2 regions of the Volucribacter amazonae genome follow, and region 2 is predicted to be linked to the other one. Evidence: riboswitches for the same ligand, from Rfam matches in the RefSeq annotation. Region 2 holds a riboswitch; the other holds the start of a gene.
What was found. Region 2 has a riboswitch for lysine ahead of A6A20_RS00920 (Na+/H+ antiporter NhaC family protein). Riboswitches for the same ligand answer to the same signal wherever they lie in the genome.
Positions count from the first base shown of each region.

Region 1: another riboswitch for lysine. It lies ahead of lysC (lysine-sensitive aspartokinase 3); the one in region 2 lies ahead of A6A20_RS00920 (Na+/H+ antiporter NhaC family protein).

Region 1 is NZ_LWID01000001.1:1,979,149-1,986,486, reverse strand. Features, by position in the region: gene A6A20_RS09515 (diaminobutyrate--2-oxoglutarate transaminase) at 1-1,337, opposite strand, end outside; lysine riboswitch at 1,688-1,899, shown strand; gene lysC (lysine-sensitive aspartokinase 3) at 1,985-3,337, shown strand; gene rnhA (ribonuclease HI) at 3,362-3,829, opposite strand; gene dnaQ (DNA polymerase III subunit epsilon) at 3,883-4,662, shown strand; tRNA gene A6A20_RS09495 (tRNA-Asp) at 4,760-4,836, shown strand; gene bacA (undecaprenyl-diphosphate phosphatase) at 5,024-5,827, opposite strand; gene epmA (elongation factor P--(R)-beta-lysine ligase) at 5,867-6,835, opposite strand; gene A6A20_RS09480 (LysR family transcriptional regulator) at 7,151-7,338, shown strand, end outside.
Region 2 is NZ_LWID01000001.1:182,812-190,149, forward strand. Features, by position in the region: gene dld (D-lactate dehydrogenase) at 1-1,560, shown strand, start outside; gene tyrA (bifunctional chorismate mutase/prephenate dehydrogenase) at 2,085-3,203, opposite strand; gene A6A20_RS00915 (3-deoxy-7-phosphoheptulonate synthase) at 3,200-4,261, opposite strand; gene A6A20_RS00920 (Na+/H+ antiporter NhaC family protein) at 4,452-5,984, opposite strand; lysine riboswitch at 6,069-6,246, opposite strand; gene A6A20_RS00925 (H-NS family histone-like protein) at 6,492-6,890, shown strand; gene purU (formyltetrahydrofolate deformylase) at 6,961-7,338, shown strand, end outside.

The sequences.
Region 1 (7,338 bases), 1.8 Mb from region 2:
TCCACCGCTTGGGCAAAACGTTTAATGACTTCTTCACATTCTGATTGGCTAATAATCAATGGGCAAAGTAAACGTACCACATTACCACCACGTCCACCACGTTCTAATAGCAATTTATGCTGAAAACAGGCTTTTTGGATTTCAGCGGCTAAATTACCGTCCGCAGGATATGAACCAATACGATCCGCTGCTTGACGTTCATCAACAATTTCAATACCTAGCATTAATCCTTTACCCCGTACATTACCAATACAAGGATATTGTTTTGCTAATTGTTGTAATTCAGCTTTTAAATAAGCCCCACGTTGCTCAGCGTTTTCGGCTAATTTCTGTTCTTTCATAATTTTTAATGAGGCATAACCTGTTGCCATGGCTAATTGATTACCACGGAATGTCCCTGTATGCCCAGCAGGTAACCAAGCATCAAACTCTTTACGAATTGCCAATACCGCTAAAGGTAAACTTCCACCAACCGCTTTTGACATGACCACCACATCAGGCTCAATTCCTGCGTGTTCAAAAGCAAACATTTTACCAGAACGGCAGAAGCCCGCTTGCACTTCATCTAAAATTAACACAATGCCATGTTTTTTCGTCACTTCACGAATTTTTTGTAACCATTTTACTGGTGCAGTAACCACACCACCTTCGCCTTGAATAGCTTCAAGAATTACCGCAGCAGGTTTAACCACACCACTTTCAACATCTTCAATAAAGTTTTCAAAATAATAGGTTAACGCTTCAACGCCCGCTTCTCCCCCCAAACCTAATGGGCAACGGTATTCATGAGGATAAGGCATAAATTGCACGCCAGGCATCATATTTTGTACTGCATTTTTGGCATTAAGATTACCTGTCATCGCCAGTGAACCTTGTGTCATACCATGATAGCCACCTGAAAAGGCAATCACATTACCACGCCCAGTATAAGTTTTCGCAAGTTTTATTGCAGCTTCTGTACCGTCTGCACCAGAAGGACCACAAAATTGTAAACAATATTGATCTTGCGGAAAAAAGGATAATAATTCTTCAGTAAAAGCATCTTTTAACGGCGTAGTTAAATCAAGTGTATGTAAAGGTAAACCGCTAGCTAATACATCTTGAATAGCTTGAATAATCGCTGGATGATTATGCCCTAACGCTAAAGTCCCCGCCCCCGCTAAACAATCAAGATATTCATTACCTTCAACATCAGTTACCCAGCAACCTTGTGCTTTTGCAATAGCTAAAGGCAATTTACGAGGATAACTGCGTACATTGGATTCCATTTTGTTTTGGCGAGATAAATAATAGTCGTTTGTTGCCTGATTAATTGGCATGACAGGAGTTGTTGTCATTATTCATAACCTTCTAAATTTGAGGTGAAAAAAATAAGTCGCTGCCTTGCGGAAAGCCTAAGCTTTCTTATTCGATAAAACAATAAGATGCCATGGGGCATTGACTCGCTACTTATTAAAAAAAGCGTTTCAGCTTTTTTATGTATCATTTTTTAAGCTAAGGTTGCTTAATAAAAATGAGCGGGCAATAGTACCCTTTTTTTAACAATAAGGGAAATGCTTTTAGGGGCGATGAGTTAATTTTTTATACTTGAAAGCTATTATCATCGTTTCATGTATAGACGTTTCAATTTAACATCATAAATTTTAATTTTTGATTGACAAAAAATCCGTTTAACGTTATTTGTATAGACCACAGAAGAGGTGCGTTACTCAGGCAGTTATTTTTTAGATTTCGGGATCAATAAATTAAATCAACAATTTAATTTAGTAAAAAATAATCAGGGGAGTGTTCGCCGAGATAACTATTTTGTCCGAACAAATAGTTATCGGCCTTTAGGGTTGAATCTCTGAGGCTGTCATTTGCCATAAATAAAAGTGTAAATGGAGCGCTTCTACAATGATACTTGCATATTATTGTCTTTCTGCGTTTGCTTACCTCTCTGAATATTCTCTTAACTTATTTTACTTGTTTAAAGGAATCATCTATGTCCAATTATTCTGTTGCTAAATTTGGTGGTACTAGTGTTGCCGATTATGAAGCAATGCAAGCCTCAGCGAAAATTGTTATTGCCGATCCAAATACACGAGTAGTCGTACTTTCTGCTTCTGCTGGAATCACTAATTTATTAGTTGAACTTGCTAAAGGTTGTGATACCGAACAGCGTGAACAATGTTTTGCTAAAATTCGCCAAATTCAATATGCCATTCTTGATAAATTGAAAAATCCAAGTGTCATTCGAGAAGAAATTGACCGATTGCTTGCCAGTATTCAATCCTTATCTGAAGCGGCAAGCTTAGCAACATCTTCCGCTTTAACCGATGAACTAATTAGCCATGGCGAAATGATGTCTTCACTGATTTTTGTGGAGGTATTACGCGATTTAGGTCATACCGCTAGCTGGCTTGATGTACGTTCAGTAGTAGCAACGGATAGTCATTTTGGTAAAGCCGCACCAAACGATGAAAAAACCCAACAGAATTGTGATCAAGTCTTAAAACCTTTAGTGGAAAATGGTGAATTAGTCATTACCCAAGGATTTATTGGACGTGATGATATGGGCAAAACAACTACCTTAGGGCGTGGTGGCTCGGATTATACTGCTGCATTATTAGCAGAAGTCTTAAAAGCCAAAGATGTATTAATTTGGACAGATGTAGCAGGTATTTATACCACCGATCCACGTATTACCTCGGCGGCTAAACGTATTGAAACCATTAGCTTTGCCGAAGCTGCAGAAATGGCAACCTTTGGCGCAAAAGTTTTACACCCAGCAACCTTATTACCTGCGGTACGCAGCAATATTCCTGTCTATGTTGGCTCAAGTAAAGCACCTGAACAAGGCGGTACTTGGGTAACAAGAGATCCACATTTACGCCCAACTTTCCGTGCTATTGCATTACGCCGAGAGCAAACCTTATTAACCTTATCTAGCCTAAGTATGCTACACGCTCAAGGTTTTCTGGCAAAAGTCTTTAGCATTTTAGCTAAACATAAAATTTCCGTAGATACCATTACCACCTCCGAAGTAAGCATTGCCTTGACCTTAGACAAAACAGGTTCAGCCTCTTCAGGTGCAGAATTATTATCTAACGCTTTAATTACCGAGTTAAGTGAGCTTTGCAATGTTAAAGTAGATACTGGCTTGGCGTTAGTTGCCTTAATTGGTAATGATTTACATATTGCCGCAGGGGTAGCCAAACAAATCTTCACAGCCTTGGAAGATTACAATGTGAGAATGATCAGCTATGGTGCAAGTACGAATAACATTTGTATGCTAGTGAATGGTAGCCAAGCGGACGATATTGTAAGCAAATTACATCAAGCATTATTTGCTTAAATAATAGAACAGAAATAAGGGCAATTAGGTTTCTGCTTGATAGCCCTTATCTTCTAAACTAGGATTTTTTGCCCCTTGTTTAGCCAATAGATCACAGCGTTCATTCTCGCTATGGCCTGCATGCCCCTTAACCCAATGCCAATTTACCTGATGTTGTTGCACAAGCTGATCCAATAAGATCCATAAATCCTGATTTTTAACCGCACTTCCATTACTGGTTCGCCAATTTTTCTTTTTCCAATTAAAAATCCATTGTGTTATCCCATTTTTCACATATTGACTATCACAATATAAATCCACAGCACAAGGTTGCTTTAAACATTTTAAACCCTCAATAACAGCCAACAATTCCATACGGTTATTGGTGGTAACAAAATAGCCCTGAGAAAGTTCTTTTTCATGTTGTTGATAACGTAGCAATACCCCTATTCCACCAGCACCGGGATTACCTAAACAAGAACCATCAGTAAAAATTTCAATCTTTTTTTGCATAAATATTTGTTACAATAACCATCAATAATTCCGATCATAACGCAAAATTTATTATGAACCTAGAAATTAATACGCAACGACAAATTGTACTGGATACTGAAACCACAGGTATGAACCAATTAGGTGCTCATTATGAAGGGCATTGCATTATTGAAATTGGAGCAGTAGAAATTATCAATCGCCGTTATACTGGCAGAACCTTTCATGTATATATCAAACCCGATCGTCCCGTTGATCCTGAGGCAGTAAAAGTCCATGGTATTACTGATGAAATGCTAGCGGATAAACCGCCTTTTGCAGAAATTGCCGATGAATTTTTAGAATTTATTCAAGGTGCGGAATTATTAATTCACAATGCTCCCTTTGATGTGGGCTTTATGGATTATGAATTTAGCAAACTAGGCAAAAATATCAAAACAGAGCAAATCTGCAAAGTAACGGATACGCTACAAATGGCTCGCCAAATGTTCCCGGGTAAACGCAATAACTTAGATGCACTTTGCGATCGCCTTGCCATTGATAATAGTAAACGTACCCTACATGGAGCATTACTCGATGCGGAAATCTTAGCTGATGTTTATCTCACTATGACAGGGGGGCAAACCAGTTTATTTGATGAAAATATCATTGATGAATCTCAACCCTTAGAAAATATTGAGGATAAACAACAAACCCAAATCAATAATGCAACACAACAGCATCAACTAAAATGCCTTGCCCCAACAGAAGAAGAACTTTTAGCCCACCAAAAATATTTAACATTGATTAATAAGAAAAGTGGCGATAAATGCTTATGGACTTTATGCCAACAAGATGAACAAAAACGGCATTGATGTTTATTTCCTAATCAGTTAACGCAAATTTATAGAAAACAAATAAAAAAGAGGTTGACGCTCAAGCTAATCCCAATTATTATGCACCACACAAAGCGGAGTGGTAGTTCAGCTGGTTAGAATACCTGCCTGTCACGCAGGGGGTCGCGGGTTCGAGTCCCGTCCATTCCGCCAATTATTCCAATAATCTTTCTTCATATCAATTTAATATCAAACTCTCCGCTAAGAAAACCTCAATATTTGGAAATAGTTTCTATTGTTGCCAAAAAATTTCGTGAGCAAATTCAATATTTTCATAGTGGTTTCAAATTAAAATAGGACGACTATATTTAGCTAATTTGCTCACATTAAAGTGTAATACTTAGTGAATAAACACAAAATACACCGCAATGGCTACCACAAAACGATAAATAGCAAATGGCACAAAAGAGATTTTTTTGATGATATTTAGGAAGGTTTTAATCGCTATTAATGCCACAATAAAAGCAGTTACAAAGCCAACTGCAAACATAGGTAAATCCGCAAGACTAAGGAAATCAAGACTTTTATATAAATCTAGCACTGTCGCGCCCATCATCATAGGTACTGCCAAAATAAAAGAATATTCAGCGGCAGCTTGGCGTCCTACTCCCATTAATAATCCTCCTGAAATGGTTGCCCCTGAACGAGAAAAGCCAGGCCATAAGGCTAAACATTGAAACAAACCGATAGCAAAGGCTTGTTTATAGCTCATTTGATCTAAGGTGCTAGCACTCACTTGAGGGCGATATTTTTCCGCCAGTAATAACAAAATCCCCCCTGCGACCAAGGCATACATTACCATTTCAGGGCTAAATAAACTTTTTATTTTGCTATGAAAAATCAGCCCCAAAACGACCGCTGGAATCATGCCTAAAATAATATGTATTAAGGTTAAGTGCGGTTGGTTTTTATCTTGTTTTTGCCCAAAATGAATGCCAATTAAGCCAAACATTTTACGCCAAAACACTACCACCACCGCCAAAATAGAACCTAACTGAATAATGACCTCAAATGTAGCCGCCTTATCGCCCTCAAAACCTAACAAATGACCCACAATAATCATATGCCCTGTGGAAGATACAGGTAAAAACTCGGTCAACCCTTCCACAATTCCTAAAATCAATGCAATTAATAATTCAGACATAATTTCCTCAAAAAATAATTAAAAAAACCACCGCACTTTTTATGCGTTATCAATACCAAAAGTAAGCACTTGTTTAATATCCGTTGCATTTAATGCAATCATTAATAATCGATCTACCCCTAACGCCACACCTGCACAATTCGGCATACCTGCTTGCAAGGCGGCAATAAAACGATAATCTATTTTTTGTGGGGATAAGCCCAATTTTTGCCGTTGGCGATTATCTTGTTCAAAACGGCTCAACTGTTCTTTACTATCCGTTAATTCGTGAAACCCATTGGCTAATTCTAGCCCTTTGTAATAAAACTCAAAGCGTTCGGCAACACGATGATCTTCGGAACTGACCTGTGCCAATGCCGCTTGGCTGGCAGGGAAATGATACACCGCCATGGGGCGTTCTAAACCAATATTAGGCTCAACTACCGCACTAAATAAAAATTGCAATAACGTATCTCTTGATTCATCAACAGAGGTTTGTAAACCATATTCTTGAGCTTTAGCCAATAATTCTGATTTTTCCGCCGAGAGGGGATCAAGCCCTACATATTGTTGAAAAACAAATTGATAGCTAAAACTTTCCGCTGGCTCGCAATCTAAAATTTGTTGGAGTAGATCATCCACTTCATTAATCAAACGATACATATCAAAATAAGGGCGATACCATTCCAACATAGTAAATTCTGGATTATGCTTACTTCCCGCCTCTTCATTACGAAATACCCGACAAAGCTGAAAAATAGGGCCACTTCCTGCGGCTAACAAGCGTTTCATATGATATTCTGGGCTTGTCATTAACCATAATGGCTTAGTCTGTTCACCAAAAGGGGCAATAAAATTTGTGCTAAACGTAGATAAATGCACATCGGTTACCCCAAATTCGCTAAGTACAGGGGTTTCAACTTCAAGCAAACCTCGGTCAGTAAAAAAACGCCGAATTTCCGCAATAATCTTTGCCCTCGCCAATAAATTCTCTATAGGGGCGGAGGGCTTCCATTGAATTTCATTCATAATATTTATTCCAAGTAAAAAATGTGGCTATTTTAGCGGAAAAATCAATATAACCAAAATGTAAGTGCTATGGGTAAGCTATTAATATAGTCGTTTCAATTTAAAATGAGACAAGGCGGCACGCCGAAGACAGTACAAGTAGTAAGGCGAGGCGTACCAACGCTGTATCATTTTAAAGTGAAATGACTATAAAATAAATTGAAAATAGACCGCACTTTACAATAGCCTTATTAAAAGACGATAAAAAAACTCCCTCATCAAACACATTCTATGGCAAAATAGCCCAAATTTCTTATTTGCTCACAAGGAAAAACAATGGATATTAGACATTTACGTTATTTTGTCGCCATTGTAGATAATGATTTCAATTTAAGTCGTACTTCACAACATCTGTATATTTCTCAACCAGCATTGAGTATGATGATTACTGAATTTGAACAACGGGAAAATGTGGCATTATTCAAACGTGCTCAAGGGCGGATTGTAGGATTAACTTATGTGGG
Region 2 (7,338 bases):
CCTGCTACCCTATTAGAATATTGGCAAGTATTACAAGCCTGTGTTAAACACGACGTTATCGTGATTAGCCAAGCAGCGAATACGGGGTTGACCGGTGGATCTACGCCTAATGGTAATGATTATGATCGTGATATTGTCTTAATCAATGCCATGCGAATTGATGGTATTCAATTAATTAATAATGCAGAGCAAGTAGTATGTTTACCTGGCTCAACCTTAAACGAATTAGAGCAACAATTAAAACCCCATGGACGAGAACCTCATTCAGTGATCGGTTCATCTTGTATTGGAGCTTCTGTCATTGGTGGCGTTTGCAATAATTCGGGTGGGGCTTTAGTGCAACGTGGACCAGCCTATACCGAAATGGCATTATTTGCTCAATTAAATGAACAAGGCGAATTAGAACTTAAAAACCATTTAGGTATTGATCTTGGCGAAACCCCAGAAGAAATCTTATTCAATTTACAACAACATCGTTATCAAAATAAAGATATTCAACAAAATTGCGGTAAAGGTCATGATCATAGTTACTGCGATCATGTTCGCCAAGTTGATGAAAACTCCCCTGCTCGTTTTAATGCTGACCCTGCTCGTCATTATGAAGCTTCAGGAAGTGCGGGTAAATTAGCGATTTTTGCCGTTCGCCTAGATACCTTTCCATTAGAAAAAAATACTGCAGTATTTTATATTGGCACAAACCAAACTCAGGTATTAAATGATCTCCGCCGTCATATGCTAACTAACTTCCAGCAATTACCTATTTCAGGCGAATATATTCACCGAGATGCCTTTGATATCGCCGCTGTTTATGGCAAAGATACCTATTGGATTATCAAAAAATTAGGTACTCAACATCTCCCTAAACTCTTTGCCCTAAAAGCCAAAGTAGATAGGCTAGCGAAAAAATTTACATTCCTACCTAAAAATTTAAGTGATAAAGCATTACAACTGTTTTCTAAATTATTGCCGCAGCATTTACCCGAGAGTTTACGCCAATATCGTGATCAATATGAACATCATCTTATTATTAAAATGGGTGGTACAGGGGTACAAGAAGCAAGAGATTACCTCAAGGATTATTTTAAAGACTCTAGCCTAGGTAATTATTTTGAATGTAACCCAGAGCAAAGCCAAGCCGCTATGCTCCATCGTTTTGCCGTTGCCTCAGCGGCTGTGCGTTATCGAGCAATTCATGATAAAGAGGTTGAGGATATTGTTGCCCTTGATATTGCATTACGCCGTAATGATAATGAATGGTTTGAAACCTTACCTACTGAAATTGATAATAAAATTAGCCATAAATTGTACTATGGGCATTTTATGTGTCATGTTTTTCATCAGGATTATATTGTGAAAAAAGGCAACGACTGTATGCAATTAGAACATGAAATGTGGAAATTATTGGATCAACGTGGAGCACAATATCCTGCTGAACATAATGTTGGGCATTTATATGTAGCAAAACCTGAATTGAAAAATTTCTATCAACAATTAGATCCAACTAACAGTTTCAACCCGGGTATAGGACAAACATCAAAAAATAAATATTGGCAAGAATAAATTTAGCAAGCCACCTTTAAGGTGGCTTAATTCTTCTATAATCGTTTAAAAAACAAGCCGAAAAGACAATACAAAGAGTACAGCAAGATATGCTATTTAAAATGGAAAGACTATTGTTTTTTTAATTGTATAGTCGTTTCAATTAAAAATGAGACAAGGCGGTACGCCGAAGACAATACAAGTAGTACGGCGAGGCGTACCAACGCCGTATCATTTTAAAGTGGAACGACTATACATAATCGCCATAACGATCATACTACTAAACTACCACCACGCTTGAATTTATCAATATTCTTACTTATACTGTAAAGCCAGTATTTCACAGCAAATCATTATTCATTGAGGTTAATATGAAAAAAAATGTAAAACAATCCTTGATCATAGGTGCCATTGTATTTGTTGTTGCTTTTTTCTATTTTTCACATAAATCTGGCATACTTTGATAACAAATATAATAATTAGCCTATAATCATAATAATGACTATAGGCTATTTGTCATAATAAAAAATCTAATAAATTAGATATTATCTAAAATCATTTGCCTGCTTTAATAAATTACGGCTTTCTTTCATAAAGAGTTCAGAATAATCGCCAAACCATTGATGTACTTTTTCAAATGCCTTAATAAAACCTTGTTTATCCCCTTGTTCAAAGAATGTTAAGCTTTCATCATAACTATCACGTAATGATTTAATCACCGCTAAATTTTCAGGTTTATCCATAATAATATCCGCATATAAACTGGCATCTTGAGCAAATAAACGTCCAATCATTGCTAATTCCAAACGATAAATCGGCGAGGAAAGGGCTAATAATTGGGCTAACTCAACAGGTTGTTGTGAAAGATGCAAACCATTAGCAAAGGTAGCAAAATGACGTAACGCTTGGATATAAGTCATACTATGATCATGCTCTTTGGCATCAACAGGATAAATAATTGCTCCCCAAATGGCAATTTGATCTATAAGCCATTGATAACGTTCGGCAAATCGCCCATCACAACGAGCTACTACTTGTTTTACCATACTTGGAATATCAGGTCCAAACATAGGGTGCAACCCCACTACTGCCCCTTGATGTATGCTCAACATTTTGGCTAAAGGAGCAGATTTTACCGAGGTTAAATCTGTTAATAACATATTTTCCGTTAAGTAAGGCTGCAAACGATCGAGGGTTTCAAGGGTTTTGGCAATAGGCACAGACACCACCACCACATCAGCATTAGCTAGAATTTGTTCGGCATTTTGCCAATCTTCTCGCCCTAATAAATCCACTTGATAACCTGATAAGCGGAAATAATGGGCAAATAATCCACCGAGTTTGCCTCTTCCGCCAACAATCACTATTTTTTGAATAGCTGGATTGAGTTTTTTAAAACCATAATGGTTTTCATTAGTATAGGACTCTCGCATAATACGGCGTAGAATATCTTCAATAAGATCAGGTGGCACACCAAGTTTTTCAGCCTCTTGTCGCCTTGCCTTAAGCATATCCGCTTCACGTTCTGGTACATAAATGGGCAATCCCTGCTGATGCTTGACTTCGCCAACTTTACTCACTAAGGTTAAACGTTTTGCTAATAGTTGTAATAAGGCTTGATCGGTCTGATCGATTTCATCGCGTAATGCTTTAAGTGCGGTCATTTTTTATCCTTTTTTGCTAATTTAGAAGCAATATTGCGTAATAAGGTTTCAGTTGTTTGCCAGTCAATGCAAGCATCAGTAATAGAAACGCCATATTTCATTTGAGTAACAGGTTGCTCAGCACTTTGATTACCTGCATAAAGATGACTTTCTAACATTAAGCCGATAATTGATTGATTACCATTAACAATTTGTTGTACAGCATCTTCTGCCACAAGAGGCTGGCGGCGATAATCTTTATTGGAATTACCATGACTACAATCAATCATAATGGCTTGCTCTAATCCTGCATTAGCTAATTCAATTTCACATTGTGCCACAAATTCCGCTTGATAATTAGGAATTTTTCCACCACGCAAAATAACATGCCCATCTGGATTACCTTCTGTATGCAATAAATTCACTTGTCCTTGCTGATTAATGCCAATAAAACTATGCCCCATAGATGCCGCTTTCATAGCATTAATCGCGGTGGCTAAACTTCCGTCAGTACCGTTTTTAAAACCCACCGCCATAGACAATCCTGAGGCTAATTCACGATGTGTTTGCGATTCTGTGGTGCGAGCCCCTATGGCTGACCAGCTAAATAAATCTGCCATATATTGTGGGGTAATGGGATCAAGTGCCTCTGTGGCTAATGGCAAGCCTAATTCGGCTAACTCAATTAATAATGCACGAGCAATATGTAAACCATGCTCTACATCAAAAGAACCGTCAATTTTAGGATCATTAATCAACCCTTTCCAGCCCACTGTGGTACGAGGTTTCTCAAAGTAAACTCGCATTACAATGTAAAGATTATCTGACAATTCAGTGGCAAGTTGAGCCAATTTTTTACCATATTCAATGGCAGCTTGAGGATCGTGAATAGAACAAGGCCCAACCACCACTAATAACTTATCCTGTTGTTTATGAATAATCTTAGCAATATCTTGACGTGATTGCTGAATTTGTTGGCGTAGCTCTGGGGATAATGGCAATTTTTGCTTGAGTTCATAAGGGGTTACTAAAACTTTTTCATCAATAATATGTACATTATGCAAGCTATCTTTATTCATTTTTCACTCCATTAATACCGTTGTTCTTGTTGTAAAATAATAATTACACTAAATGTAATAAATATAATACATTATAATTTAAAAAAGGCAATGGGGAATAACTATACTATAAAATGAATAAAGAATATTTTAGAAAATTGCACCGCACTTAATAAAAAACCTGCCAATTAGCAGGTTTTTTATCGTTACATTAAATTTGTTTCTTTCTACAAAGTAGAATAAGAATAGTAAAAACTATGGCTGTGGCAATAAAAGCATATAACATTGAAGAAGTAAAACCAATCACCAAATAGCCTACCACAGTAGATAGCGCCACTAACATAGCATAAGGTAATTGTGTAGTAACATGATCCATTAAACCACATTTTGCCCCAGTAGAAGAAAGAATGGTGGTATCCGAAATAGGCGAACAATGATCGCCACAAACCGCCCCTGCCATTACCGCAGATAAACAAGGGAGCAATAATTCAGGCGCTGCATTCGCCGCAATAGCTGCCGCTATCGGCAACATAATCCCAAAGGTTCCCCAACTTGTTCCTGTGGCAAATGCCATTGCGGTAGCAAGTACAAACAATAAGGCCGGCAATAATTCTATGGCAAAATTGCCTGAAACAAGGGTGGATAAATATTCCCCTGTTTTCATATCCCCTACTACATTATTAATTGTCCAAGCAAAAAATAAAATTAAAATTGCCCCTGACATTGATTTCATACCTAAAACCCAAGCACGAAAATAAGTGGCAATATCAACATGGCGTCCTGCTATAATACAAAGGGTTAATACAACTAAAGCACTTACCCCACCAAATACTAAAGAAATCCCAACAGTGGTATTTTCAAACGCACCTAGCACACTAAAAGGTTTTCCTTCTGCACTAAGAACTTGGTTACCTGTATAGAGCATCATAAAAACCGTCGCAACAATTAAGGTAACAATAGGAAACACTAAATTACGCATTCTCCCTGTTACCATAATCTCTTCATTGTCATCATTATTTTTCGCTAATGCTGCTTGCTCATGCCTTGCCATTGAACCTATATCAATGGAAAAATATGCTACTAAGAAAACCATAATAATGGAAAAAATAGCGTAATAGTTCATCACACTCATCGCCATAAATGCGCCTATCGGAGAATATTCGGTAATAGAATAAGTGGCTAATAATCCTGCGATTAGGGTAATAATATAAGCTCCCCAACTAGATACAGGCATTAATACACACATTGGTGCGGCGGTTGAATCCAAAATATAAGCAAGTTTAGCACGAGATACCTTAAATTTATCAGTAACAGGACGAGCAATAGCGCCAACCGCTAAACTATGGAAATAATCATCAATAAAGGTAACAAATACTAATGATGCAGCCATTAATTTTGCCCCTCGCCGTCCTTTTATGCGTTTTTTTGCCCAATTTGCAAAGGCTTGATTACTGCCTGATACAGTAAAAAGTGCGGTCAATATTCCCAATAATAATAGAAAAATTAAAATATTAATATTATCGGCGTTTAATCCCTGTGCCTCTACATCATAAACTAAGGATAAAATATTCTCTTTAAGATAAATTAAAGAAGTAAGCAAATGACCACCGCCGAGCATTAACGCCCCAACCAGAATACCAATACTTAATGAAAAAATAACTTTACGTGTAACAATCGCCAAACTCAGTGCCAATAACGGCGGAATAATTGACCATATTGACGTAGAATAATTAATAAGTTGCATGACCTCTACCTAAATATAAAAAATAAGGGAGATCTACTGAATGAAATAATCAAATTGATTATAACAGGTCGGTTAATTGAACCACCTAACAGTAGCGCTCCATAGTGAACATAAACATACTATGGCAGTGACGTACCTTTCAATAACGCCCCCAACCAATCAAAATGACTTTTGATTGATTTCGGCAAATATTCCTTTCTTTTTTCCTCATTGCTATCCGCTCAGAAAAAATACTTATAACATTTGCGCCTCTACATATGCGGAAGTGCTAAGATTACGATAATCTTCATCAAATGACAATAGAAATTATTGATTAATCTGATATGCTAAATATTCATTGTTCCTCCTATTATAAAAAGACAACTTTTCATTATTCCATTTAATTTAGATCTAATTAGTTAAGCAATATAAGATAAATTAATCCTAAATAAGCATATTTTTATTGCCTATTATAATTATTATAATTATAATTGCTTAGCGTAATGAATAAATCATAGGAGGAATTTTATGTCTGACGTATTAAAAACACTTACTAATATTCGTAGCTTACGAGCTTTAGCCCGTGAACTTTCTTTAGAAGAATTAAAATCTATTTTAGAAAAATTAACTTTAGTGGTAAAAGAAAAACATCAAGAAGCCGCTGAATTACAAGCCAAAGAACAACAACGCTTAGAAAAATTAGAAAAATATAAAGAATTATTACAGCAAGATGGTATTAATGCTGAAGATTTGATTGAATTATTAGGTGGCGAAACACCTAAACGTAAAAAAAGAGAACCAAAACCAGCTAAATACCAATACGAAGAAAATGGCATTGTCAAAACTTGGACTGGTCAAGGAAGAATGCCTAGAGTCATCAAACAAGCCGTAGATGCTGGAAAATCCTTATCTTCTTTTGAAATTTAATCCATAAAATCTTTGACAATAAAACCCATAATATATGGGTTTTATTGTTTTTATTCGGAAAAATAACATTATGATTGAAAATAAAATTTTATTAACTGATTGCCCAGATGATAAAGGTTTAATCGCCAAAATAACCAATATTTGTTATAAACATCAATTAAATATTCTACATAATAACGAATTTGTTGATTTTGAAACCAAACACTTTTTTATGCGTACCCAATTACAAGGTATTTTTAACGAACAAACCTTATTAGAAGATCTTAATCTTGCTCTCCCACAAGGTACAAATTGCCGACTAATTAGTAAACAAAAGAAACGCATTGTAATTTTAGTTACCAAAGAAGCTCATTGCCTTGGCGATATATTAATGAAAAATTATTATGGTAGCTTAAATGTTGAAATTGCTGCGGTCATTGGTAATCACGATACATTAAGATCATTAGTA